DNA from 2 places in the Comamonas sp. C11 genome. Region 2 is predicted to be linked to the other one. Evidence: riboswitches for the same ligand, from Rfam matches in the RefSeq annotation. Region 2 holds a riboswitch; the other holds the start of a gene.
The links. A riboswitch is a leader RNA that binds a small molecule or an ion and turns the genes downstream of it on or off. The one in region 2 is predicted to bind glycine.
Positions count from the first base shown of each region.

Region 1: it holds a riboswitch for glycine, as region 2 does, so the genes downstream of both, NOX35_RS17475 (trimeric intracellular cation channel family protein) here and gcvT (glycine cleavage system aminomethyltransferase GcvT) in region 2, are expected to answer to the same signal.

Region 1 covers NZ_CP101743.1:3,809,000-3,816,946, reverse strand. The annotation lists gene mnmC (FAD-dependent 5-carboxymethylaminomethyl-2-thiouridine(34) oxidoreductase MnmC) at 1-1,088, opposite strand, end outside; gene NOX35_RS17475 (trimeric intracellular cation channel family protein) at 1,204-1,869, opposite strand; glycine riboswitch at 1,922-2,041, opposite strand; glycine riboswitch at 2,055-2,147, opposite strand; gene NOX35_RS17470 (ferredoxin--NADP reductase) at 2,769-3,494, shown strand; gene NOX35_RS17465 (CopD family copper resistance protein) at 3,577-4,017, opposite strand; gene NOX35_RS17460 (Rrf2 family transcriptional regulator) at 4,014-4,475, opposite strand; gene NOX35_RS17455 (NnrS family protein) at 4,489-5,754, opposite strand; gene NOX35_RS17450 (group III truncated hemoglobin) at 5,747-6,151, opposite strand; partial or broken gene NOX35_RS17445 (IS5/IS1182 family transposase) at 6,288-6,524, opposite strand; gene NOX35_RS17440 (hypothetical protein) at 6,868-7,095, opposite strand; gene NOX35_RS17435 (hypothetical protein) at 7,300-7,947, shown strand, end outside.
Region 2 covers NZ_CP101743.1:2,651,865-2,667,305, reverse strand. The annotation lists gene NOX35_RS12190 (hypothetical protein) at 73-504, opposite strand; gene NOX35_RS28785 (hypothetical protein) at 517-732, opposite strand; gene NOX35_RS12185 (RHS repeat-associated core domain-containing protein) at 695-1,639, opposite strand; gene NOX35_RS12180 (hypothetical protein) at 1,815-2,006, shown strand; gene NOX35_RS12175 (hypothetical protein) at 2,076-2,501, opposite strand; partial or broken gene NOX35_RS12170 (RHS repeat-associated core domain-containing protein) at 2,858-3,039, opposite strand; gene NOX35_RS12165 (hypothetical protein) at 3,008-3,355, opposite strand; gene NOX35_RS12160 (MBL fold metallo-hydrolase) at 3,505-4,587, shown strand; gene NOX35_RS12155 (hypothetical protein) at 4,600-5,190, shown strand; glycine riboswitch at 5,279-5,387, shown strand; glycine riboswitch at 5,406-5,531, shown strand; gene gcvT (glycine cleavage system aminomethyltransferase GcvT) at 5,596-6,732, shown strand; gene gcvH (glycine cleavage system protein GcvH) at 6,857-7,231, shown strand; gene NOX35_RS12140 (MolR family transcriptional regulator) at 7,279-7,830, shown strand; gene gcvP (aminomethyl-transferring glycine dehydrogenase) at 7,921-10,824, shown strand; gene NOX35_RS12130 (PAS domain-containing sensor histidine kinase) at 11,069-13,249, shown strand; gene NOX35_RS12125 (pseudouridine synthase) at 13,270-13,932, shown strand; gene NOX35_RS12120 (branched-chain amino acid ABC transporter substrate-binding protein) at 14,284-15,405, shown strand.

The DNA of each region.
Region 1 (7,947 bases), 1.2 Mb from region 2:
CTCCAGTGCAGGCCCCAGGGGTAGGTCTCGCTTCCGGGCTGCAGCCATGACTTGGGCAGATGGGAGGGCTCGTTCAGGTCGTGCTCGAGCACGCCGCCATGGGCCCAGTCCTGGGCTGGATGCAACTTTTGCGCTTGGCTCAGTTGCTGCAGATTTTGTAGCGTTGTGCGTACGCCACTTCTGGACAAGCGCGATAGAACACTGTCATCGGGCGAAATATGCGGGCAAAACAAGCCGGCTGGCAGGCCTGAAGCTCCTGCCGCAGGCTCGGCCGCCGCATCCAGCACCGTCACTTCCCAGCCGCGCCTGGCCAGACTGGCAGCAGCGGCAGCACCCGCCAGGCCCGCACCCAGCACCAGGCAGTGGCCGGCCTGGCCCACGGGCGCAGGCAGGCCGTCCGGGCGATGGCGCGGCTCCCATGCCGGGTTGTAGGCTGCATGCAGGTTATGGCGCTTGGGCGGCACGCCAGCGTGCTTCTTGACTTCGAAACCCTGGGCCTTGAGCGCCTGGCGCACATGGCCGGCCACGCACCAGGTGGCAAGCTGCGTGCCCCGGCGGCAATGGCGGGCAATGTTCTTCATGGCATCTTCATCCCACATCTCGGGGTTGAGCTGGGGAGAGAAGCCATCCAGATACACGCTGTCCGCCGTCATTTGCTGCTTGCGCAGCATGGTCCTGGCATCGCCTATATAGAGCGTCAGCAGCACCTGGCCGTCGTCAAACGAGAGGCGATGCACGCCGGGCAGCAGTCCCCACCATTGCTCGGCCAGTTGTTCGCCAAGCGGGCGCAGCTCCTCATCGGCCGGCAAAAACGCGAGCAGATCCTCGCGCGAGACAGGGTAGGCCTCCACCGAGACAAAATGCAGAATGCGCGGGCGTCTGGGGTCGGCTTTCCATGCCGACCAGGTGACGAGGAAGTTCAGTCCGAAGCCAAAGCCGGTTTCCAGAATGCGCCACTGCGCTGTATCAGCCCAGGCGGCTGGCAGCTCGCAGCCACCGAGAAAAACCTGGCGGGCCTGGTCAAGGCCGCCCAGCTCGCTGTGATAGCGATCGCCAAATCGGGTGTTGTAGGGGGTGCCATCCGGCATCCATGTGATGGGTTCAGACATGGAAAGTGAAACTACATGGGTAACGCATGGCGCAGTCTAGGTCAGAGCAGCCAAGCAAGGGCCGCCCTGCGTAGCAAGAGAGGGGGAGTCTCGATCACTCCCAGCGCTGCTGGTACGAAAAAACCGGCAGGCGCCATTTGAAACGAATGGCGGCAAGACGGAAGGCCAGACCGCCGGCAAAACACACGATGGTGCTGATATTGGGGCTGACATCCAGATAGCGCAGGCCCAGGAACATCAGGCATACGGACAGCGACACGCTCGCATACAGCTCGCGGCGGAACACCACGGGGACCTGGTTGCAGAGCACATCGCGCAAGATGCCGCCGCTGATGCCGGTAATCATGCCGGCCATGATGATGACGATGGTGGGGTAGCCCAGCTCCAGCGCGGTATTGCAGCCAATCAGCGAAAAGGCGATCAGACCCATGGCGTCCAGCAGCAGAAACACCTGCTTGAGCCTGTGCATATGGCGTGCAATCACAGTGGTCAGCAGACCGAAGCTGATGACCAGATACACATATTCAGGGTGCTGGGTCCAGCCGATGGGGTAGTGGCCCAGCACCATGTCGCGGATGGTGCCGCCGCCCAGGGCAGTGACGAAGGCGATGACGACGACACCAAAGATATCCATATTTCGCCGCCCTGCGGCGAGTGCGCCGGACATGGCTTCGGCGGTAATGGCCACCAGATAGATGACCAGCATGACGGTGAAGTTGGAGGCCTGGAACGAGTCCAGCAAAGAGACGGAAGGAAGCATGAAGGCACTTGAAAATAGACCAGCCACTCACATCGGCGGGAGTGTCCGGCTTGCCTCTCCCGCTGTCCTTTTACCTGAGAGTTGCGCATGAGCACCTTCGCGGTGGACATGCTTGCCCCTTCGGTGAGCCCTGCAGACTTGTGGTTGCGGGCTGCTCTCCAGTTGGCGATATCCGGGTCCTGTCAGACCCACCTGCGGTACTTATTGCCTGAGCGATTATGGGAGTTTGCGCCTTCGGCGGGAACCCTCGAAAGGCTCCGCTCTCCCGCAGGATGGGCGCGATTCTAGCCAGTTTCAGCGACTTTATTCGGGTTAATACCTGTATTAATGTGGTTCTGCGGCTGCCGAGCTGGGGCGCGGAGGCCCAGTCTGAACCCGCCGTGGCTCGCGCAAGTCTGCGTTTTCGTCTGTCAAGCCGCCCGCCATGACAAGCGGTGCTCTCGAAGGCTCGCTCATTCTTCAGGCGTTGACAGACTGCTTGGGGAAGACACGAACCTGTCGTGGCACGCAGAAGCGGCCCTTTGAGCCGGTACGTGGCGGCCATGCGATTCGAACAGCCGGCTTGGAGCGTAAAACAGCTGTTAAGGACAGGCGGCGTGCAGCAACTGGTGTTGGCGATTGCCGCCGCTTCGGCATGGGTCTGTGAGTGACTCAGGTCAGCCTAAAGCCGACTTGATTGCAAGCCTGAGTGGGGGGGAGTTCAAAGCTCGGTGAGAGTTTGCACTATCAAGCTGAACGGGGCTGCTTCTGGCCGAACGCGGCCATAGCAGGCTGAGGTGGTCGGTTCAATGAGAGTGCCCATTTCGACCCGTTTCTCACGGTGGGTATCGATTGACGGGAATATTTACTCCATTGGACGCATCCAATGTGTAGATCCATCGATTGCGAAGGAGTGAATCATGGGCACAGAGCACAGCAAAATCCTCGAACGCGAGGAGGTTGCGCAGGGTACGATGGCATTTCATCTCGCCAAACCGGCGGGGTTTGATTTCCGTCCTGGACAGGCGTTTGAAATCCAGCTGCCGGGCGCGGTCCCAGGGGAGAGTAAAGAGGAGCGATGTCACGCATTCTCCATTGTCAGCGCGCCACACGAGAGTGAACTAGTGTTTGCTACGAGGATGAGGGACAGCGTTTACAAACGCGCTTTGGGAGCTCTGCCTGTAGGTGCTGAGTTGGATATCGATGGACCATTTGGTTCGCTTACCTTGCACAAAAACACCGCGCGAGCGGGTGTGCTCATCGCCGGTGGGATTGGCGTGACGCCGTTCATGAGCATGCTGCGAAACGCTGCAATGCAGCAGTCACAGCAGGATTTGCTTCTGCTGTATTCCAATCGTCGTCCAGAAGATTCGGCGTTTCTCTCTGAGCTTCAAGCTCTCGAAAAGAAGAATCCAAAATTCCGGCTCAAGGCCACCATGACGGATATGGCGCACTCTGCCGTGGATTGGAGTGGTGATACACAAACGATCGATAGAGAGTGGCTCCAGCAGGCCATTGAGGGCTTGGCTAATCCGATCTTTTATGTTGCTGGCCCACCTTCCATGGTTGCGTCAATGCAGCGGTTGCTGATATCAGCCGGTATTGATGAGGACGATGTGCGTAGTGAGGAGTTCTTTGGATATTGAATTGGCAGACTCCTCTCTGATCAAGGAGAAAGTCTGCCATGACGCATTTGGATGCAGCCGCTTGGCATCTGTCGCTAGGCTCTTACCAGTGCAGATAGAACATGGCCTTGGCCAGCAAGACAATGACCAGCACATGGCAGAACACGCTCAGATGCAATCGGTGCGAGCGTCGCCCATTGAGTTGCCCTTGGCGGCGCCACCACATGGCGCTGGCGAAGTGCGCAAGAACGCTAAGCGCCAGCGCAATCTTGAGCACCATCAGCATGCCTGTACTGCTGGCCAAGGGGTGCGCCAGTACCGAGCGGTGCTGCCAGGCCAAGCCTGCTCCCGCAGAATACAGCACTAGCAACACCCAGGGCATGACGGCGGTGGCGCGTGTCCCCAGCGCCTGCTCCACGGGGAGCATGTGCTGCTTCGGCACTCGGCTGTGCACGTTGGCGAGCAGCACGACTTCGAAGAACACTGTGCCTGCAAACGCCACGGCGGCCAGCAGGTGTAGTGTGATCAGCAGGCCATAGCTCATGTCTGGGCCTCCTTTCTTGTCAGTCGGATGGCAGGAATCAATGGCACTGCGCTGGCAGACGTTGGCGGTATCAGGTCCGCAAGAGTGAAGCCATCCAGATGCGCCATGAAGCTGTGCAGAGCTCCTTGCAACATGCCAGCGAGGCGGCAGTCGCCGGTCAGCGTGCACCGGTTGTCGTTGCCAAAGCATTCCACCAGCGTGAAGTCGGACTCTAGTCCACGTATCACTGTACCGATATGGATCTGCTTTGGTTCACGGGCGAGGCGCATGCCGCCTCCCTTTCCACGTATCGTCTCTATCCAACCCTGCAGGGCCAGTTGATGCGTGACTTTCATCAGATTTGGCTCGGAAATGCTATAAGCCTGCGCAACCTCGGAAATCGTGCACAGGCGCTCTGGCCGCTGGGCTACATGCATGAGCAGCCGCAGCGCATAGTCGGTCATCAGGGTTAGACGCATTGAGTGATCTCGTTCAAACAGATTTTCTGGACTTGCTGGCGACATGTCCTGAGGGCTGAGCCGCTGAGAGTCCAGCTGGTGGCAGGCGCGGCCGAATCAGCAAGGGTACAAATCGCCACAGGTACAAAGCAAAGGCCAGCACCCATGCAAGCGTCGAGGCATGCAGTGCGGCTTGGGGGAGCCCCGCAGGCAGAAGTGCCAGCAGGCGCAACAAAGCGGCGGCAAGCACCAGCGCATACATGACCACGATGCTCCCATCGGCGCGCAATGGTCGCCCCAGGTGGCCCAAAGCCGTACGTGTCACCATGCCGATTATCAGCACTGCAAAGCCGGCCACGCCGATCACATGGACTGGCCATGCCAAGCGCAGTACCCAGCTGCTCGCCTGGAGCGATGCCACCAGCAGGCCCGTGCCCAAGGCCGCATGACCCAGATACAGAATCCACAGCAACGGCACCTGACGCACAGCCCAGGGTTTCCAGGCCAACACCTGCCATAGGGTGATCAGCCCCGTGACAGCCAATGCGGCCACCATACCCGGCACCCATCCCAGCAACAGGCAGACAATGCCAAGCACGCCAGCCCAGAGTTGCCACTGCCCGCTGGCCGTGTGCATGGGAATCTGCAGATCCGTCACCGCCCGCATCGCGAAGAATGGAATAACGCGCCGCGCCACCAGTAGTGCAATCACAGCCATGCACAGCAGCCCTGTATAGAGGTAATGCATCAGCGTTGCGTAGTCGCTGCCTTGCCATACCGAGCGCAGAAAGAGTGCATCGGCCACGCCCAGACCCGACACCAGCAGCGGCAGGCCGTAATTGCGTCGGCTGCGTGCTGCATAGATCACCCAGCCCAGCACTACGGCAGCGGAGGCGAAAAACAGCAGTTCACACACTACGGCAAAAGCAAAAGCTGTATCACCCACCACCAGGAAACCCGCGCGCGCCAGCAGCCACAGTGCGCACAACCCGCCCAGCGCCCGGCCCTGAATAGGGTTGCTTCCAGTCCAGTTGCTAGCCGCCGTGAGCAGAAAGCCCACGGCAATCGTCGCCACAAAGGCCCACAGCATCTCGTGCGCATGCCACAGCACGCCGCCCAAACGCCCCGCAAGCCACTGTGGCGCGAACACCCACAGCGCGACCGACACCGCAGCCCACAGACAACCGGCCATGTACAAGGGCCTGAAGCCAAGCTCCAGTAAGGCTTTCCACTGGGGTGCAGGTGTCTTGGGTTTGGGCACAGACCCCATCGGCTCCTCGATCTGCAGCAGCTCAGACATGGCTCACCACCGCCGGTAGTGCCTTGGGATCACGGCTCATCTGGTAGCCCGACCACAGGCTCTGTGCAATACGGCGCGCCGCCTGGCACGCTTGATCGGCCATGGCGCGGTTGGGTTGCTCGGCCAGCGTGATCTCGAACAGGCCCAGCCAGCGCTCAAACAGCTCTTGGCTTAGACCCGGTAGCGCAGCATGCTTGGGCATAGGGGCCCCTGAAAAGCGTGCTGTGCGTCGCAAAATGGCCGACCAGAAATCCACCAGCTTGGTCAGATGATGGTCCCAGTCCGCTATACGTGCATCGAAGATGGGGCCGAGCACCTCGTCCTGGCGTATTCGCGCATAGAAGGAGTGCACCAAGCTGACGACTTCCTCTTCAGTGCAAAGCTCATGAATCCTCATTGCACAATTCCTTTCGCTGTCGTAGCTGTACATAAGATTCATTAATTATGTATCTTATAACTGGGCATGTCTCTAGGTGCATGGTGTTGTTTCATAAATCAGCGCCGGGCCATACTACCCATGACCCCAGACGTGGCTATGCCGCAGCCATCGTCTGCGGGCAGCCCAGCTCAGTGAACCGATTGAAAAGAGCGGCTCGGATATGAAGTTCTTTGACCTGCCGCTCGAGCGTACGTGACATCATCTGTTCACCGAGTCGCTTGATGCAGTGGCTCCTGGTCTCCACCAGGCTGCATCGGTGATACCCACTCTGGCACTTGCATCGTTTGCGCCCGAAGCGCTTGCAGGCGGCGATAGCCGCATTGCGGTAAGCGCCCGTTTCCTTCCCTTCTGGCATAAGCACCCAAAGGTCGGTTAATTAGCACTTTGCGACTGAAGAAGGCTCTTTTGGCAGTGGTTTGATTGCGCTTGAATTCAGCTTCCCCTATAGGTCAGCTGGTGAGCTTGAAGTATTGAGAGCCGGTCGGCTTGGAAAAACCTCTGACCGACTGTTCTTGGCCGGGAGCGTGAGGTCCACATGAGTCCCCGGAGCAGGCGCTCGATGTGAACGGCAAGTCATCCAGTAACTGTTTTTGGGGACATGAGTGAAATGGAACTCTCGGCCAAAAGCGGACTGCGAAGCGAAGGACAAGTGACCACATAAAGCACGGTTCATATCATCCGACTGGCAACCGCACGATGACAATTTCCTCGATGCGCTCATTTTTGTAAACGACCCATATCGTAGGCAACACACGTAACGCTTCATGTAGATGGCTCACCCACGTTACCCAGGCTGGCACATCAACTCTGGCAATCAACTCATTGACTGGTAGCTGCCGCAAAGCATTGAGCGCGTCAACAAGGGCCGAGTAGCCGTGAACTCGATATGTGCGCTGGCCCATGGAACGTGTTTCGTTTCATTTGGCTACTGTTAGCCAAACTTCATGGACTAAAGTCGTCCGTTTAGCTAATTATCGAGAGTCAACTGAGGGTCGGTCTGAGCTGGTGCTACCAGCTAGAAGCAGTCACATCCTGCCCTTGCCATGCCTCGATTCATATTGATCCAAGTGAAAAAATTCATTGAACCCTTCATTGGGGGATACCGCATGAAAGCGGTTATCCCATTCTGCATTGCCTCCCTGTGCTCCGTAGTATCTGCTCAGACCAACGTACCCTCGGGCCGCATAGTCCCGACTCCCATCTACGGTGTCACCGTGGATGATGTGAGCAGGCTTGGCGACATCACGCGCAGCCTGTCGTCGCTGGCCTACCGGCCTACCACGCGCATCGTCTTCGATGAGTTCGTGAACCCGGACTATTACCGCAAGCCAGCAGTGGAAATCTCCAAGGTTTCCTATGTGATGGGTGAGATATTGGACTCGTACTACGTCAAGCAGTACAGCGTGGATGCGTACATTCAACGGACTAATCAATACCTCAATGCGTTGTCGGATGTAGTGGATATCTGGGAAGTAGCCAACGAGGTCAACGGCGAGTGGCTGGGGGCCAATGCCGATGTGGTGGCGAAGATGACCAATGCCTACAACATCGTGAAGGCACAGAACAAGACGGCCGCGATCACGCTCTACTACAACCAGGGCTGCTGGTCTCAATCCTCCAATGAAATGTTCAAGTGGGCCGAGACCAATGTCCCTGCCTACATGAAGCAGGGCCTGGATTACGTCTGGATTTCCTACTATGAGGATGACTGCAATGGACTCAAGCCCAACTGGCAGCAGGTGTTTGACAAGCTG
Region 2 (15,441 bases):
ATGCACCTGGGACTCCATCGCTTGCCGCCTACAAGCAACTCGAAGTATTTTGGGTATATATGCAACTCAAATTCATCTCGGTACCTCATACTCATCAACATAAACTTCGACTTCTTCCTTTAACCAACCTATTTCTTTTAACCATAAATTCATATTAGCCAAAAAATCTTTCACATCTAAATTTTCAAATTTATATTTCTTAAATTTAGTACAAAAGAAATCATAAAAATAATGGCTCAAATAAAATCGTTGCCAATCTTTAGAAAGAGTTTGATATTTATCCTCACTGACAGTAATGTCACAGTAAAGAGTATTATCTTTTTTGACGAATCTCAAGCTTGAGGCCCTTTTATACTCATCAGGGAGGCATCGAAAAACAAAGAACATCTCAATATTACATTTTGAATATTTTTTTTCTATTTTTTCAAACACAGACTCTAGTTCCTCAGAAATAAGAGAAACCAATGTCAACCCAGAAGTGTCTGATGATTGTTGTATTTTCATATTACTCCATACTTAATGGCTACATTTTTTTCCTGGGGGCTTGTGTCCTTTCCAAGATTCATAACCCTTAATTTTCAATCGTTCCCAAAAACGATTAGTGCTTTTATTTTTACCACTAAATATTGTCTCATATTTAAGTCCCATTCTCTTAAGCCAAGATGCAGAGTATCGTTTTGTCGGGTTTTTTGTCTCACCTATTTTCCAAAGCTCCCCTTTTTTTAAGAACACCTGACCAACAGGTGATTCCCCCCCACTCTATAACATCATACCAACCATCTTTAAGAGCAGTTAATGCATACAACTCATCTAATCCAAACGGATCAGCCCAAACCATTGGGTTCTTTGTAAATCTATAAAGATTGCTCCCGCCTTCCAACCCAATCGGATCCTGCTGCGTAAACCGTCCTATATCAGGGTCATAATACCTAAACAGGTTATAATGTAATCCAGTTTCCCGGTCAAGGTATTGCCCTTGCAAGCGCAGATTTTGATGCCGGTGATGGAGGTTGGCATCCCCCGTTTCAAGGCTGGCTTTACCCCAGGAGTTGCACGTACCCCGCCAGTATTCGTTGCCCTGAGCTTCTGGCAGGCCATTGGGCTGGCAGTGATAATAATAGACTTGGGCTGTTTCCCTGCCATCTATCCGGGCCAGTGGCGCATAGCTCTTCTGGTCTTCATAGACGTAGACCAGCGGCACCCGTCGCGCTCTTCCGCCAGCAATCGCAGCCCCTCCCAGATAAACCGGGTCTCTGAGGTGACAATGGGGACGGTAACTTCGTTCTCCGGGTAGTCGCGCGGTGCCCTGTACTGATAACGGATACCCTGATAGTGTTTGATTCGCCATTTTCATTGCGCAAGGCCACCAGCCGGGTGCGCCCCCCTCGGCACCCCGGGCTTCGATAGGGCGGCCTGCCTTATCGTAGTCATACTGCAGGCTTTCATCCTGTGCGTCGGTCACTTCCACCAAGAAATGCCGTTTATCATCACGATAATGGGTAGGTTGTGCAGAACACTCAGTACTCTTGACCAATTGCCCACGCATGTTATAGGTAAACTGGCTGGTGCCGCCCTTGGCATCCGTATACTCGATGACTTGTCCAAACTGAACACGGCTGTAACGCCGTTGCTGGCCCAGCGCATCCGTTTTGCTTCCAGCAATAGCGCACCTGTTGGAAGCGGCATAGCAGAAACTGTGCGCTGATTATCAATGGATTGATGGTACAGGAGGCCGCTCCTGCGCATCCCTGTGCTCGCGGCATTCGTACATCCTGTACAGCACAGCGGGCTAATTATCGGAGGGGGAAGAAGGCATGCAGACAATCATCATTAACGAGCCGGAACTCACCCCCGATCAAGCCTGGGCGCTGGCCCAGTTCGTCAAGCAGGTGGACTGGATCGGTATGCGGGCTTATGCAGTGAATGACGAAGAAGCCTATTTGATCCGGGATGCTATCTACCAACTGCAAAAAACATTGGCCTGGGCAGGCTTTGCGCCACGATAGAGCAACAGCGGATTAAGCATAAAAAAACCGGAGTGATCGAGGATCCTCCGGTTTTTTATGTTCGCCTTACTACAACCGACGGTAAATATCTCTTAGCTCAGCCGAGAATTTTTTTTGATTGGGTATTCTCAGCGCCTTCAAGTAATTATCAAGTTGATCTGGTTTATATTTTAACAAGTAATATCGGATTAAATAACCAACTAAAAAGCTATTATAAAAGGGTAAAACCTCTATAACTTCGTCTCGTTCATCCTCGTCTTTATCCTGATCATCCTCATCATCACTCACTTCTGCTAACGTCATTCCCACGAACTTGACAAGCTTGTCTTTATCGCTTGTGCATAGGAGACCTAGATCTTCAAGTGATAGCCCGGATTTATTGACCATTCCAGCTTCAATATTAAATACTTGGCTTGGTGGTATCTCAGGATTTACGTTCAACGAAAGGTCAACAGTAACCTTGTTGAGCAAGTTAATATAACTATCTGTTTTCACGAACTCTCTTAAATCAATAGTCGTTACCATGAGTTGGTCCCTTTTATAATCTTAATTAAGTCATAACCCGTATGCCTATATGGATCCATCGAAGCATGGCCCCACGGCGTTGTCGGTTCAAGGTTCCAAACTTCATGCGCTTTAGGAGAACCACTACGCTGTGGTAAATATTTGTGGTGAATCTCCATTCGGATATCTTTTGTCTCAATAATCCCTTTGTTTTATTATAAACCTGCACCCGCATCTTAGGATGCGTTACCCTGACTCATCAATTCTAGATTCTTCTGCGAATATTTATGGGGATTTGTTTTCGCTTCATTTTTCCAGAAATCTTTCTTCGCTGTACTCCAGCATTTCAGCCCCAACGGATCAATCCAAGTAAGGGGATTCGGTGCATACGCATACAAATCCCCCCCCCCGCCAACCCAATCGGATCCTGCTGCGTAAACCGTCCTATATCAGGGTCATAATACCTGAACAGGTTATAATGTAATCCAGTTTCCCGGTCAAAGTATTGCCCTTGCAAACGCAGATTTTGATGCCGGTGTCAAGCGACGCAGGAAAACCTGCAACTCCTTGACGACCTGGGTATCGCCCCTGGCCAGGGCACAGCTCAACCCTTGCTGCCAGGCGGCTCGCGCCGCCTGCGCATCGCCCAGCGCCAGCTCCACCTTGCCCAGCTGCTTCCAGGCGACGGAGTATTCGGCATCCAGTGCCGTGGCCTTGCGCAGATGCTCGCGCGCCACGGCCATCTGCTCGTCGTCGGCATAGGCCTTGCCCAGGGTATAGCGCAGCAGCGCACCGTCCTTGCCGGCCGCCAGCATGCTCTCCAGATTGTGAACCATGGGATTCATGTGCATTTGCTCCTCAGACAGCGAGTGTCGCATTCACCCCGTCGGATCATTGGAATGGCCGTCCCGGCGATACGGCCTCTTGCAATCCTGCTCTTGCAGCGCCGCAAACCGTCCCAAACTGCGGCCAATGCTCAATAAGGCGCCTGATCTTGTTTCGCAAACCAAGTCTCTCCACCTCCATCTCCGACTACGAGGACTCGCCCCAGTATTCCGGCGGGCGCTTTCGCAACACGTATCCACGTCCTGCCAACAGTCCCAAGCCCGATGCCGGGACGCTATGGAAGTTCTTATTCAACAAGCCGGCCGATTCCCAGCCAGGCAAGGCACTGCCCGTTTTGCCACTGAGCACGGCCGAGCTGAACCTCGCGCCCGAGCGCAGCCTCTATCGCCTGGGCCATTCGACCTTGCTGATGAAGCTGCGCGGCGGCTGGTGGCTGACGGACCCCGTGTTTTCCGAGCGAGCCTCCCCACTGCCGTTTGCCGGCCCCAAGCGCTTCCATGCCCCGCCGATTGCCCTGGACGAGTTGCCTGCCTTGCGCGGCGTGCTGCTCTCGCATGACCACTACGACCATCTGGACCGCGCCACCATCCGCGTGCTCGCGCCCAAGGTAGGCGTTTTTCTGTGCCCTTTGGGAGTGGGAGACAGACTGGCAGCCTGGGGCGTGCCGGCCGACAAGATCGTGCAGCACGACTGGTGGCAAGGCAGCGAGTTCGACGGCCTGCGTTTCACGGCCACGCCGGCCCAGCATTTCTCGGGACGCAGCCTGCGCGACGGCAACCGCACGCTATGGGCATCCTGGACCATAGAAGATCACCAGGCCGACAGGCCGCTGCGCGTCTTCTTCAGCGGCGATGGCGGCTACTTCGACGGTTTTGCCGAAATCGGCAGGCACTTCGGCCCCTTCGATGTCACATTGATGGAGACCGGCGCCTACGATGCCCACTGGCCCTATGTCCATATGCATCCGGCCCAGACCGTGCAGGCACACCGGGATCTCGGCGGCCAATGGCTGCTGCCCATACACAACGGCACTTTCAACCTGGCCATGCATGCCTGGTGGGACCCCTTCGAGCAGATTATGAGTCTGGGCAGGCAGCACGGCATAGAGATCGCCACGCCCATGATGGGCGAGCGCCTGGACCTGGGCGCTCCGCATGCGGGCTCGGCCTGGTGGCGCGCCTGCGCCGAGGCCGATATCAAGGAACTGGACCTGCGCCCTGCGCAACCCTGAAATGCTGCCGACATGGCCGACAATGCCCTCATGGACATTTCGCGCATTTCACACCTTGGCGCAGCCTGCGCCGCGTCACTGACCGCCTTGCTGCTCAGTGCCTGCTCCCACCTCTCCGATGGCAGTCGGACCAAGCTGCCTCCGGGCGCCGGCACCGCGAGCACGGTTTCCGAGCGGCCGGAGCCTGCGCCGGCTCCGCCATTGGACACGCAGCACAGGCGGTCACAGAGCATGGAATGGCCTGCATGGATCAAGGCAGATTGCACACCCGTCGCCCAGCTCGATCGGCAACCACAGCCACGCCGCCACACCACGCCGATCATCAGTGCCAGCTGGTTTCCTCAAGGACTGGAAACCATGGTGATCTTCCGCCTGGAGGTCACTGCTCAGGGCGAACTCGGCCGTGTGGCCTATCAGCCCGCCGATACCGATCCCCGCATCGTGAAGTCCATCATGCGCTCGCTCGAGCGCTGGAAATTCAAGCCCGGCATGCGCCAGGGCCAGGCCGTGACTGCCTGCTTCGAGCAGCCCTACCAACTGGTGTTTCCGCGCCAGGAGATCGAATCCCCAGAATCTCCGTCCTTGAATACCGAGACACGGTGAGTACACAGACCCAATCCGGACGAACTGTGCTCGAAAACCCCAAAATCCGCACGATTCGGTGGTGCAAGCCCCTTGCCCACCGCTAAAATCGCCAGCGTCAGGAGAGAGTGCCTGCAGCTGAAGCTGCACCGCACCGCCGAAGGCGCAGACCCCCACCCGGAGTCAAAACGCTCAGGCAAAAGGACTGACAAGCGCTGCAGGTGTGCAAACCTGCAGCGTCCCTTGCTGGAGAGAGATGCAGGCCGTCATTTCGTATGTGTGCCAGCATCCACCGAAGGAGCAAGCTGCCCGCGAAAACAAAGGCAGTGAATCTCTCAGGTAAAGCGGACAGCAGGGCAAGCCCGCCAAGCATGGCCCCGTCATGCATGGCCACTCATTTGGTTTTGACCACCGGAGCGCTTGCCTGTGACTGCTGCTGACACTTCTTCCGATCTGCGTTCCACACCGCTGTTTGCCCTGCACCAGAAACTGGGTGCCCGCATGGTGCCGTTTGCCGGCTACTCAATGCCCGTGCAATACCCTCAAGGCCTTATGGCCGAGCATCTGCACACGCGCAAGGCTGCCGGCCTGTTCGATGTCTCGCACATGGGCCAGTTGCTATTGCGCGGCCCCGATGCCGCCGCCGCGCTCGAATCACTGATGCCCGTCGATGTCATGGACCTGGGCCTGCACAAGCAGCGCTACGGCCTGCTGCTCGATGAACAAGGCGGAATTCTCGACGACCTGATGTTCGTCAACCGCGGCGATGATCTGTTCCTCATCGTCAACGGTGCCTGCAAAGAGGCGGATATCGCTCATATCCAGAACCGCATCGGTAGCTGCTGCGAGGTCGTCCCATTGCCCGATCGCGCCCTGCTGGCCCTGCAAGGCCCGCAAGCTGCCACAGCCCTCTCGCGCCTGATTCCTGGAGTGACGCAACTGGTCTTCATGACCGGCAACCACTTCGACTGGCAGGGCCATGCGCTCTACATCACGCGCAGCGGCTATACGGGCGAGGACGGTTTCGAAATCTCACTTCCCGGCGAAGCGGCAACAGCCTTTGCCGAAGCTGTGCTGGCCCAGCCCGAGGTGGCCCCTATCGGCCTGGGCGCGCGCAACTCGCTGCGCCTTGAAGCCGGGCTTTGCCTGTACGGCAACGACATAGACACCAGCACCACCCCGGTGGAAGCCTCGCTGAACTGGGCCATGCAGAAGGTGCGCCGCAGCGGCGGCGAGCGCGAGGGCGGCTTTCCCGGTGCGGCCATCGTGCTGGAGCAATTGCAGAACCCTCAGTCGCTGCGCCGCAAGCGCGTGGGCTTGATCGCGCTGGAGCGCATTCCCGTGCGCGAGCCCGCCGTGCTGGAAAACATGGACGGACAGCATATCGGCCACATCACCAGCGGCCTGCTCAGTCCCACGCTCAACCAGCCCGTGGCGCTGGCCTATGTCGAGCCCGACTACGCCGCCATCGATACGGAAATCTTCGCCGTGGTGCGCGGCAAGCCGGTGCCCATGAAGGTGGTCGCCACACCATTCGTTCCCACCCGCTATCACCGCGGCTAGTCTGCCTCCGCGCATGAGACGGGCCAGTTTGCCAAACAGCAGCCAGAACACCGCTAAAGTGCGCACTGGACCTTTCTCAAACAACACCCGATTCCCCTGAATCCCCCCCCATCTGGAGCTTTCCATGAGCATCAAGTATTCCAAAGAACACGAGTGGATCAACGCCGCCGACACCAATGCCGCCATCGTCGGCATCACCGTACACGCACAGGATGCGCTGGGCGATGTGGTGTTTGTGGATCTTCCCGGCGTGGGCTCCATCTTCCAGGCCGGCGACGTGGCTGGCGTGGTCGAGTCCGTCAAGGCCGCTGCCGATGTCTACATGCCCGTGACCGGCGAGATCGTCGAAGTCAACGAAGCCCTGCGCGATGACCCGTCGCTGGCCAACAGCGACCCGCTGGCCGCTGGCTGGTTCTTCAAGGTCAAGATGAGCAATGTGGGCGAGCTCGAAGCTCTGATGGAAGAGACCGCCTACAACGATTTCGCCAAGGACAACTAAGCATATCAACGGCCCTCGCATTGCGAAGGCCGTTTTTGCATGCAGCCATGAGCACCATTCTGTATTTCGACGATCCGGAAGTCGGTCTCGCCCGCGAGACCAGCCACCCTGCGTTTGCGCGCATTGCGACCCAGGACTTCTTCTACGACTGCGGTGACGACTTCAGCCCCTTCGGCAACGATGACGGCAGCGACACACTGGCCTCACTCGAAGAGTGGTACCAGGAGCAGACGGGTGGCCAGTCCGCCAAGACCCTGCGCTTTCTGCAACAGCAACTATGCGACTGGGATCTTCCCGTGCCCAGGGACATACTGGCTCATGACGATGCGGCCAAGGCCGAATGGCTGGCCAGCGACGACATGAACCAGAGCTATCTCCTCTCGGTCTGCCGCGCCCACGTGGCCACAGCCTTTGGTCAGCTCAAGATCACGGGCAGCATCGATGCCGATCTGCACAAGCAGGCCCTGCTTGCCCTGGCCTGCCAGCAATGGCTGAACACCGTTGCACGCAGCAAATATCCCGATTGGGAATATGCCGACCAGGAAAGCGAACGCCTGGCCCTGATGAACACCGCGCTGGAACAAGCCAGCGCTGCTTGAAGCACCGGCTGTATGCCTTCAGGCATACGGCTTTCACGCATGCCTGGCATGCAAACCGTCAGTCACAGTATTTGAGAATAGGTCCCTCCCATGCTGATGTCGCCTCCTGCCCCTGTCGCTTCGCTGGAAGCGCTGGAAAACAGCCACGAATTCATCCCCCGGCATATAGGCCCGGACGCCGAGGAGCAGCAAAAAATGCTGGCCGCCATCGGCAAGCCCACGCTGGACGCATTGATTCGCGATGTGATGCCCGACTCCATTGCTCGCGCCAGGCCCATGGATCTTCCGGCTCCGATTCCCGAAGCAGCGGCGCTGGCCGAACTCAAGGCCATCGCCGGCAAGAACCAGGTGCTGAAGAGCTTTATCGGCCAGGGCTACTACGGTACGCACACGCCGGGCGTCATCCTGCGCAACATCCTCGAAAACCCCGCCTGGTACACGGCTTACACACCCTATCAGGCCGAGATCTCACAAGGCCGCATGGAGGCACTGGTCAACTTCCAGACCATGGTGACCGACCTGACCGGCATGCCTATCGCCAATGCTTCCATGCTGGACGAAGCCACGGCTGCCGCCGAGGCCATGACGCTGGCCAGGCGCTCTGTCAAATCCAGGAGCAATCGCATCGTGCTGGCCGGCGATCTGCATCCGCAGACGATTGAAGTCATCGAGACCCGCGCCCAACCCATAGGCATCGAAGTGGTGATTGCCAACAGCCAGCAGGAATGGGAGGCCGCTCTGGCTGGCGACCTGTTCGCCGCCGTCATCCAGTACCCGGCCTCCAGCGGCTGGATCGTGGACTGGAAGTCCGACGTGCAAGCCATTCACGCCAAGCAGGCGGCCGCCATCGTGGCCACCGACCTGCTGGCCCTGACCCTGCTGACACCTCCCGGCGAGTGGGATGCCGATATTGTCGTGGGCAACAGCCAGCGCTTCGGCATGCCCATGGGTGCAGGCGGCCCGCACGCTGCCTTCATGGCCTGCCGCGACGAATACAAGCGCAGCCTGCCCGGCCGCCTGGTGGGTGTCAGCGTCGATGTGCATGGCAAGCCCGCCTACCGCCTCGCGCTGCAGACACGTGAGCAGCATATCCGCCGCGAAAAGGCGACGTCCAATATCTGTACGGCCCAGGTCCTGCCGGCCGTGATCGCCAGCATGTATGCCGTCTACCACGGCCCCCAGGGGCTGAAGCGCATTGCCCAGCGGGTGGCACGCTTGACGGCGATTCTGAGCCGTGGTCTGGCCCGGCTGGGCTTCAGCGCCCATCACCACGACACAGCCTTCGACACACTGAGCCTGCATACCCGGGAGGCGACCGATGCCCTGGCGGCTCGTGCCGTATCCCGAGGTGTCAATCTGCGCAAGGCCTGGGATGAATATCTCTGCATCAGCCTGGACGAAACCACGACCCGGGCCGATGTCGAGCTGCTCTGGAGCATCTTTGCCCAGGAGGGTCAGGCGCTGCCCACCATCGAGGCCATGGACGAAGGCCCGACCTCGCTGATCCCCGAATCCCTGCTGCGCAGCACGGCCTACCTGACCCACCCGGTCTTCAACACCCATCACTCCGAAACCGCCATGCTGCGCTATATACGCAGCCTCAGCGACAAGGACCTGGCCCTGGACCGCAGCATGATCCCGCTGGGCAGTTGCACCATGAAGCTCAATGCCACCAGCGAGATGATTCCCATCACCTGGCCAGAGTTCGCCGACATCCACCCGTTTGCGCCCGCCAGCCAGCTGCAAGGCTATGCCGAGCTGGACCAGCAACTGCGCGACTGGCTGTGCCAGGCCACGGGCTACGCGGGCATCAGCCTGCAGCCCAATGCAGGCAGCCAGGGTGAATACGCGGGTCTGCTGGCCATCAAGGCCTTCCATCAATCGCGCGGCGAGGCGCACCGCAATATCTGCCTGATTCCCAGCAGTGCCCACGGCACCAACCCGGCCAGCGCGCAAATGGTGGGCCTGCAGGTCGTGGTCACCAAGTGCGACGACAACGGCAACGTGGACATGGCTGACCTGAAGCTGGCCTGCGAGAAGCACAGCGCCAATCTGGCCTGCATCATGATCACCTACCCCAGCACGCACGGCGTGTTCGAGACCCAGGTGAAGGAGCTGTGCCAGCTGGTGCACAGCCATGGCGGCCGCGTCTATGTGGACGGCGCCAATATGAACGCCCTGGTAGGTCTTGCCGCGCCCGGCGAGTTCGGCGGCGATGTCAGCCATCTGAACTTGCACAAGACCTTCTGCATTCCTCACGGCGGCGGCGGCCCCGGCGTCGGTCCCGTGTGCGTGGTCGAAGATCTGGTGCCCTTTCTGCCGGGGCATGCCACCGCAGGCGACGTCCGCCAGGTGGGCGCTGTCAGTGCAGCGCCTCTAGGCAATGCTGCCGTTCTGCCAATCAGCTGGATGTATATCCGCATGATGGGCGAACCGGGCCTGAAACTGGCGACGGAGACCGCCATCCTCAACGCCAACTACATCAGCGCGCGCCTCAAGGACCACTTCCCCACGCTCTACGCGGGCGAGTATGGTCATGTGGCCCATGAATGCATTGTGGACCTGCGCCACTTCAAGGAAAGCTGCGGCGTGATGGCCGAGGACGTGGCCAAGCGCCTGATCGACTACGGCTTCCATGCACCCACACTGTCCTTCCCCGTGCCCAACACGCTGATGGTGGAGCCGACCGAGAGTGAAAGCCTGCATGAGCTGGACCGCTTCATCGAAGCCATGATCGCCATCCGCGCCGAGATTGCCGAAGTGGAGGCCGGCAGACTGCCCCGGGATGACAACCCGCTCAAGAACGCACCCCATACGGCAGAGTCCTTGCTTGCCGCCGACTGGCAACATGGCTACAGCCGAGAAACCGCCGCCTATCCCGTGCCTGCCCTGCGCCGCGCCAAGTATTGGAGCCCCGTGGGCCGCGTGGATAACGTCTATGGTGACCGCAATCTGTTTTGCAGCTGCGTGCCCATGGACGCCTACGAAGACTGATAGCCAAGCTCTCCACCCCAGGCCAGTGCGCTCTGCCGCACTGGCTTTTTCATGCTCAGTCAATATCGAACACCTGCCAACCCATCGCTGTTCGCCGGCAGTGAATGCATTCACGACATCAATGCACTCTGCGTTGCTGCCGCCAAACCGAGCATCGAGTTGCCTGAATACCGGTTGACTGCCCGCCTTTTTCAAGGTCAAGTGCGGGGACCGGCTTACACTGCAGAGGTCTTCTGCCTGTCTCATGAGCTCCTCTGAACCCACTCCCCCACCCTTGCTGCCTGTCATTGATGGCGGCCTGCCCCTGCATGCCCTGCTGGCCCCCGGAGCGGCCCCGCTGGGCCCGAGCGCCAACATCCAGCCATTGGTGCCGGAGGATGAAGACCCGCTGCAGGCCCTGGTGGCGGAATTGCGCAACTACCAGCACGAGCTGGAGCTGCAAAACGAGGTGCTCAATTACAGCCAGGCCGTCGCCGAGAGCGCATCGGAGCGGTTTGAAACGCTGTTTGCAAGCATTCCGCTGCCGCTGCTGGTGGTTGATGAATACGATATGGTGGTCCAGGCCAATGCCATGGCTCACCGCGCATTTCAGCCCACCGAAAAAGACCGGTTGCTGATCAACTTCAAGCCCTTTGTGCATGCCAACGACGCAGAGCGCGTGACTACGGCCTTCGAGCAGGCCAAAGCGCTGGGACGCGCCGAGGTACACGAGGTTCTGTTCCAGATCACCGAAGAATTCGAGCTCTGCGGCGACCTGCATGTGGCCGGCGTGGTTGTACCCCAGCAAAACGGTCCGGCCACCTGGCAGTATTTGTGTGCCGTTGTCAATCAGGGCCCGCTGCTTGCCGAGCGCAAGGCGCTACAAGAGCGCAACCAGCAGCTTTATGCCAGCGAGAGACGGCTGGAGTCGGTCATCAACTCCGCGCTGGACGCCATCATCTGCGTCGACCAGCATCAGCGCATCACAGTCTTCAACCCCACGGCGGCAGCCCTGTTTCTGTGCTCGCCTCAGGATGCCCTGGGCAGCCCGCTGGAGCGCTTTTTACCCGATGCCGCCCGGGCACTGGCTTTTTCCTCGCTGACCACACAGGCCGTGCTGGGCGAGATGACGGGACTGACCCTGTCGGGGCGTGAGATTCCCATGGAAATCAGCGTCTCCTTCGAGCACCACAGCAGCGGCGACACCACCACTATCTTTGCGCGCGACCTGACCAGCCGCAATCGCGCCGAAGCCCAGCGCAATGCGCTGGAAACCCAGCTGCGCGAGTCCCACAAGATGCAGGCCGTAGGCACCATGGCCGGCGGGATTGCCCACGACTTCAACAACATCGTGGGTGCAATCCTGGGTAATGTGGAGCTGGCCAAGGCCGATAGCTGCGGCAACCCGGCTGCCATGGAAAGCCTGCGCGAGATCGAAAAAGCCGGTCGCCGGGCCCGCGACCTGGTGCGCCAGATTCTGACCTTCAGCCGCAATGACCTGCCCGAACGCCGTCCGGTTCAGGTGCAGGAAGTCATGTCCGACACGGCTCGCCTGCTGCGCGTGACTCTGCCTCCCTCCATAGAGCTGCAGGTGCAGGAGTCCAACGATCTGCCGCCGCTGCTGGCAGACCCCACTCAGGTGGAACAGGCTCTGTTCAATCTCTGCAACAACGCCATGCAGGCCATTGGCAGTCATCGCGGCATCATCCAGATGCGGGCCATGCGCATTGCTCCCGACAGCTACCAATGCGAACGCCTGGGTCTGGCCGTGGCCGAATACCTGGTCTTTATGGTGCAGGACTCCGGCCCCGGCATGGACGTCGTGACTCAGCGACGCATCTTCGAGCCTTTTTTCACCACAAAACCGGTCGGCCAGGGCACAGGCCTGGGCCTCTCGGTCGTACATGGCGTGATGCGCACCCATGGCGGCGCTGTCGATGTGCACAGCGAACTGGGCCAGGGCAGTTGCTTCACGCTGTACTTTCCTCTCAGCGACCCGAATTCCGGCCACTGTGCGCTGCCGCCCATGCGCATGGACAAGCCCGAAGCCCCGCTGCCCGAACCGGTCCTGGCCACGCGCGCCAGCCATGTCATGTATGTGGACGACGATCAGGCTCTGGTCTTTCTGTTTCAGCGCCTGCTGCGCCGTCGCGGCTATGAAGTCTCGGGCTTTACCGATCCTCATGAGGCCATGGCCGCCCTGCATGAGGAGCCACAGCGTTTTGACCTCATAGTCACCGACTACAACATGCCCGGCTTCAGCGGCCTGGACCTTCTCAGGCAGACTCTGCAGATCAACCCTCAACTGCCGGTTGCACTGGCCTCCGGCTATGTGACAGCCGAAATCGAGCAGGCGGCGATTGCAGCCGGAGCCAGGGCCTTGATCCACAAGCCCAACGATGTGCAGGAGTTCTGCGCCACTGTGCATGAACTGCTCAACCCCTGAAACAATCGATAGCTGTTTGAATGAGTGCGTTGAACTGTGTGTATGAAGACGAGCACCTGCTGGTGCTTGACAAGCCCTCGGGCCTGCTGTGCGTGCCCGGTCGCGGCCCCGACAAGCAAGACTGCCTGAGCTTGCGTGCCCATCAGCATTTCGGCGATGCGCTGGTCGTGCACCGGCTCGATCAGGCCACGTCGGGTCTGGTCGTCATGGCTCGCAATCCGGCCGTCCAACGCCAGCTCAGCCAGGCCTTTGCCGAACGCAAGGTCGACAAGCGCTATATCGCCGTAGTGGCCGGTGAGTTGCAGGCGCACAGCGAAGCAGCGGATGCCGGGGGCTGGCAACTGATAGACCTGCCGATTGCGGCCGACTGGGAACGTCGGCCGCTGCGTGTCATCAGCCACGAAACCGGTAAAAGCAGCCAGACGCTGTGGCGAGTGATCGAGCACACCGTTCAACCAGGAATATCCCGCACCCGGATTCTGCTGAGCCCGCTGACGGGCCGCACCCATCAACTGCGCCTGCATATGGCGGCCATAGGCCACCCCATGCTGGGCGATGCGCTATATGCCAGCGAAGCAGTGGCCTGCGCCAGCCCACGCCTGTTGCTGCATGCGGCAGCACTGGAGCTGGTGCACCCGGTCACCGGCGGACTGCTGCAGCTAAGAAGCGATCCACTTTTTTAATCCCCCTCAAATAGACAGCATCCGTCAAGCTCTCAAAGTTGCCACGCCGCAACAGAAAACCCTTCAGAACTGCGTTGAGGCAGGACAGGAATCTGAACAAAAAGACCGCTGATGCAGACACTTGTCGCACAGTTCAGGCATGGACTGCGCATATACACCACAAATGCAGGCCACGCCATAGCCCTGGCGTACTAGCTGCTATGCACGACATAGCAAAAACCGAAAGCCTGCACCAGCCCCTGCATACCCTGTTGCCTTCGTTGACCACTCGATTAACCTGAGCTTCTTTGCGCGAACTGCTATGGCAGCAATCGCGCTTTTCGAACATCTCTCGAGATTAAGGAAGTCCTCATGAGCATTCCGTTCCGCATGCAAACCGTTGTTGCCGCCCTGGGCCTGGCCGGTGCCGCCTTGGTGTCTACCGCGCATGCCCAAATCAAGATCGCCCTGGTCATTCCGACCACCGGTGCGCTGACCCAGTACGGCGACATGGTCAAGGAAGGCGCCACCACCGCCGTTGAAATGGCCAATGCCGCTGGCGGTGTCAATGGCAAGAAGATCGAGCTGGTACCCGTGGACGATGCCTGCGAACCCAAGCAAGGCCCCGTCGCTGCCAACCGCGTGGTCAACAGCAAGATCGGCTATGTGGTCGGCCCCGTCTGCTCGGGTGCCTCGATTGCCGCAGCGCCCATCTACAACAACGAAGGCGTGGTGGTCGTCACTCCTTCTGCCACCTCGCCCGCTCTGACCGACGGCAAGAACTACCACTTCATCTTCCGCACCATTGGCCGTGACGACCAGCAGGGCCCGGCAGCCGCCAAGTTCATTGCCGAGAAGCTCAAGCCCAAAAAGGTTGCCGTGCTGCACGACAAGCAGTCTTACGGCCAGGGCATTGCCTCTTCCGTGCGCGATGACCTGAAGAAGGCCAAGATCGACGTGGCACTGTTTGAGGGCATCAACGCAGGCGACAGCGACTACTCCGCCGTCATCACCAAGCTCAAGGGCGCAGGCGTGGACTTTGTCTATTACGGCGGCTACCACCCCGAAATGGGTCTGCTGCTGCGTCAGGCTGCCGAGCAAGGTCTGAAGGTCAAGATGATGGGCCCTGAAGGCGTGGGCAACCCCGAAGTCAACGCCATTGCCGGCCCTGCCGTCGAAGGCATGCTGGTGACCCTGCCCGCCGACTTTGCCGCCAACCCCAAGAACGCTGCCGTGGTCAAGGCCTTCCAGGACAAGAAGCGCAATGCTTCGGGTGCCTTCCAGCTGACCTCGTTTGCCGCAACTCAATCGCTGCTGGCCGCCATCAAGGCCGCTGGCGACAACCCCGCCAAGGTGGCGGACTGGATGCACAAGACCACCGGCGTGGACACCGTGCTGGGCCCCGTGTCCTGGAACAAGCAGGGTGACCTGAACTCCTTCGATTTCCAGGTCTTCCAGTGGCACAAGGACGGCAGCAAATCGCTCGCCAAGTAATTCCACCACTCTCTCCGGAGGCAATGGCAGGGGCCA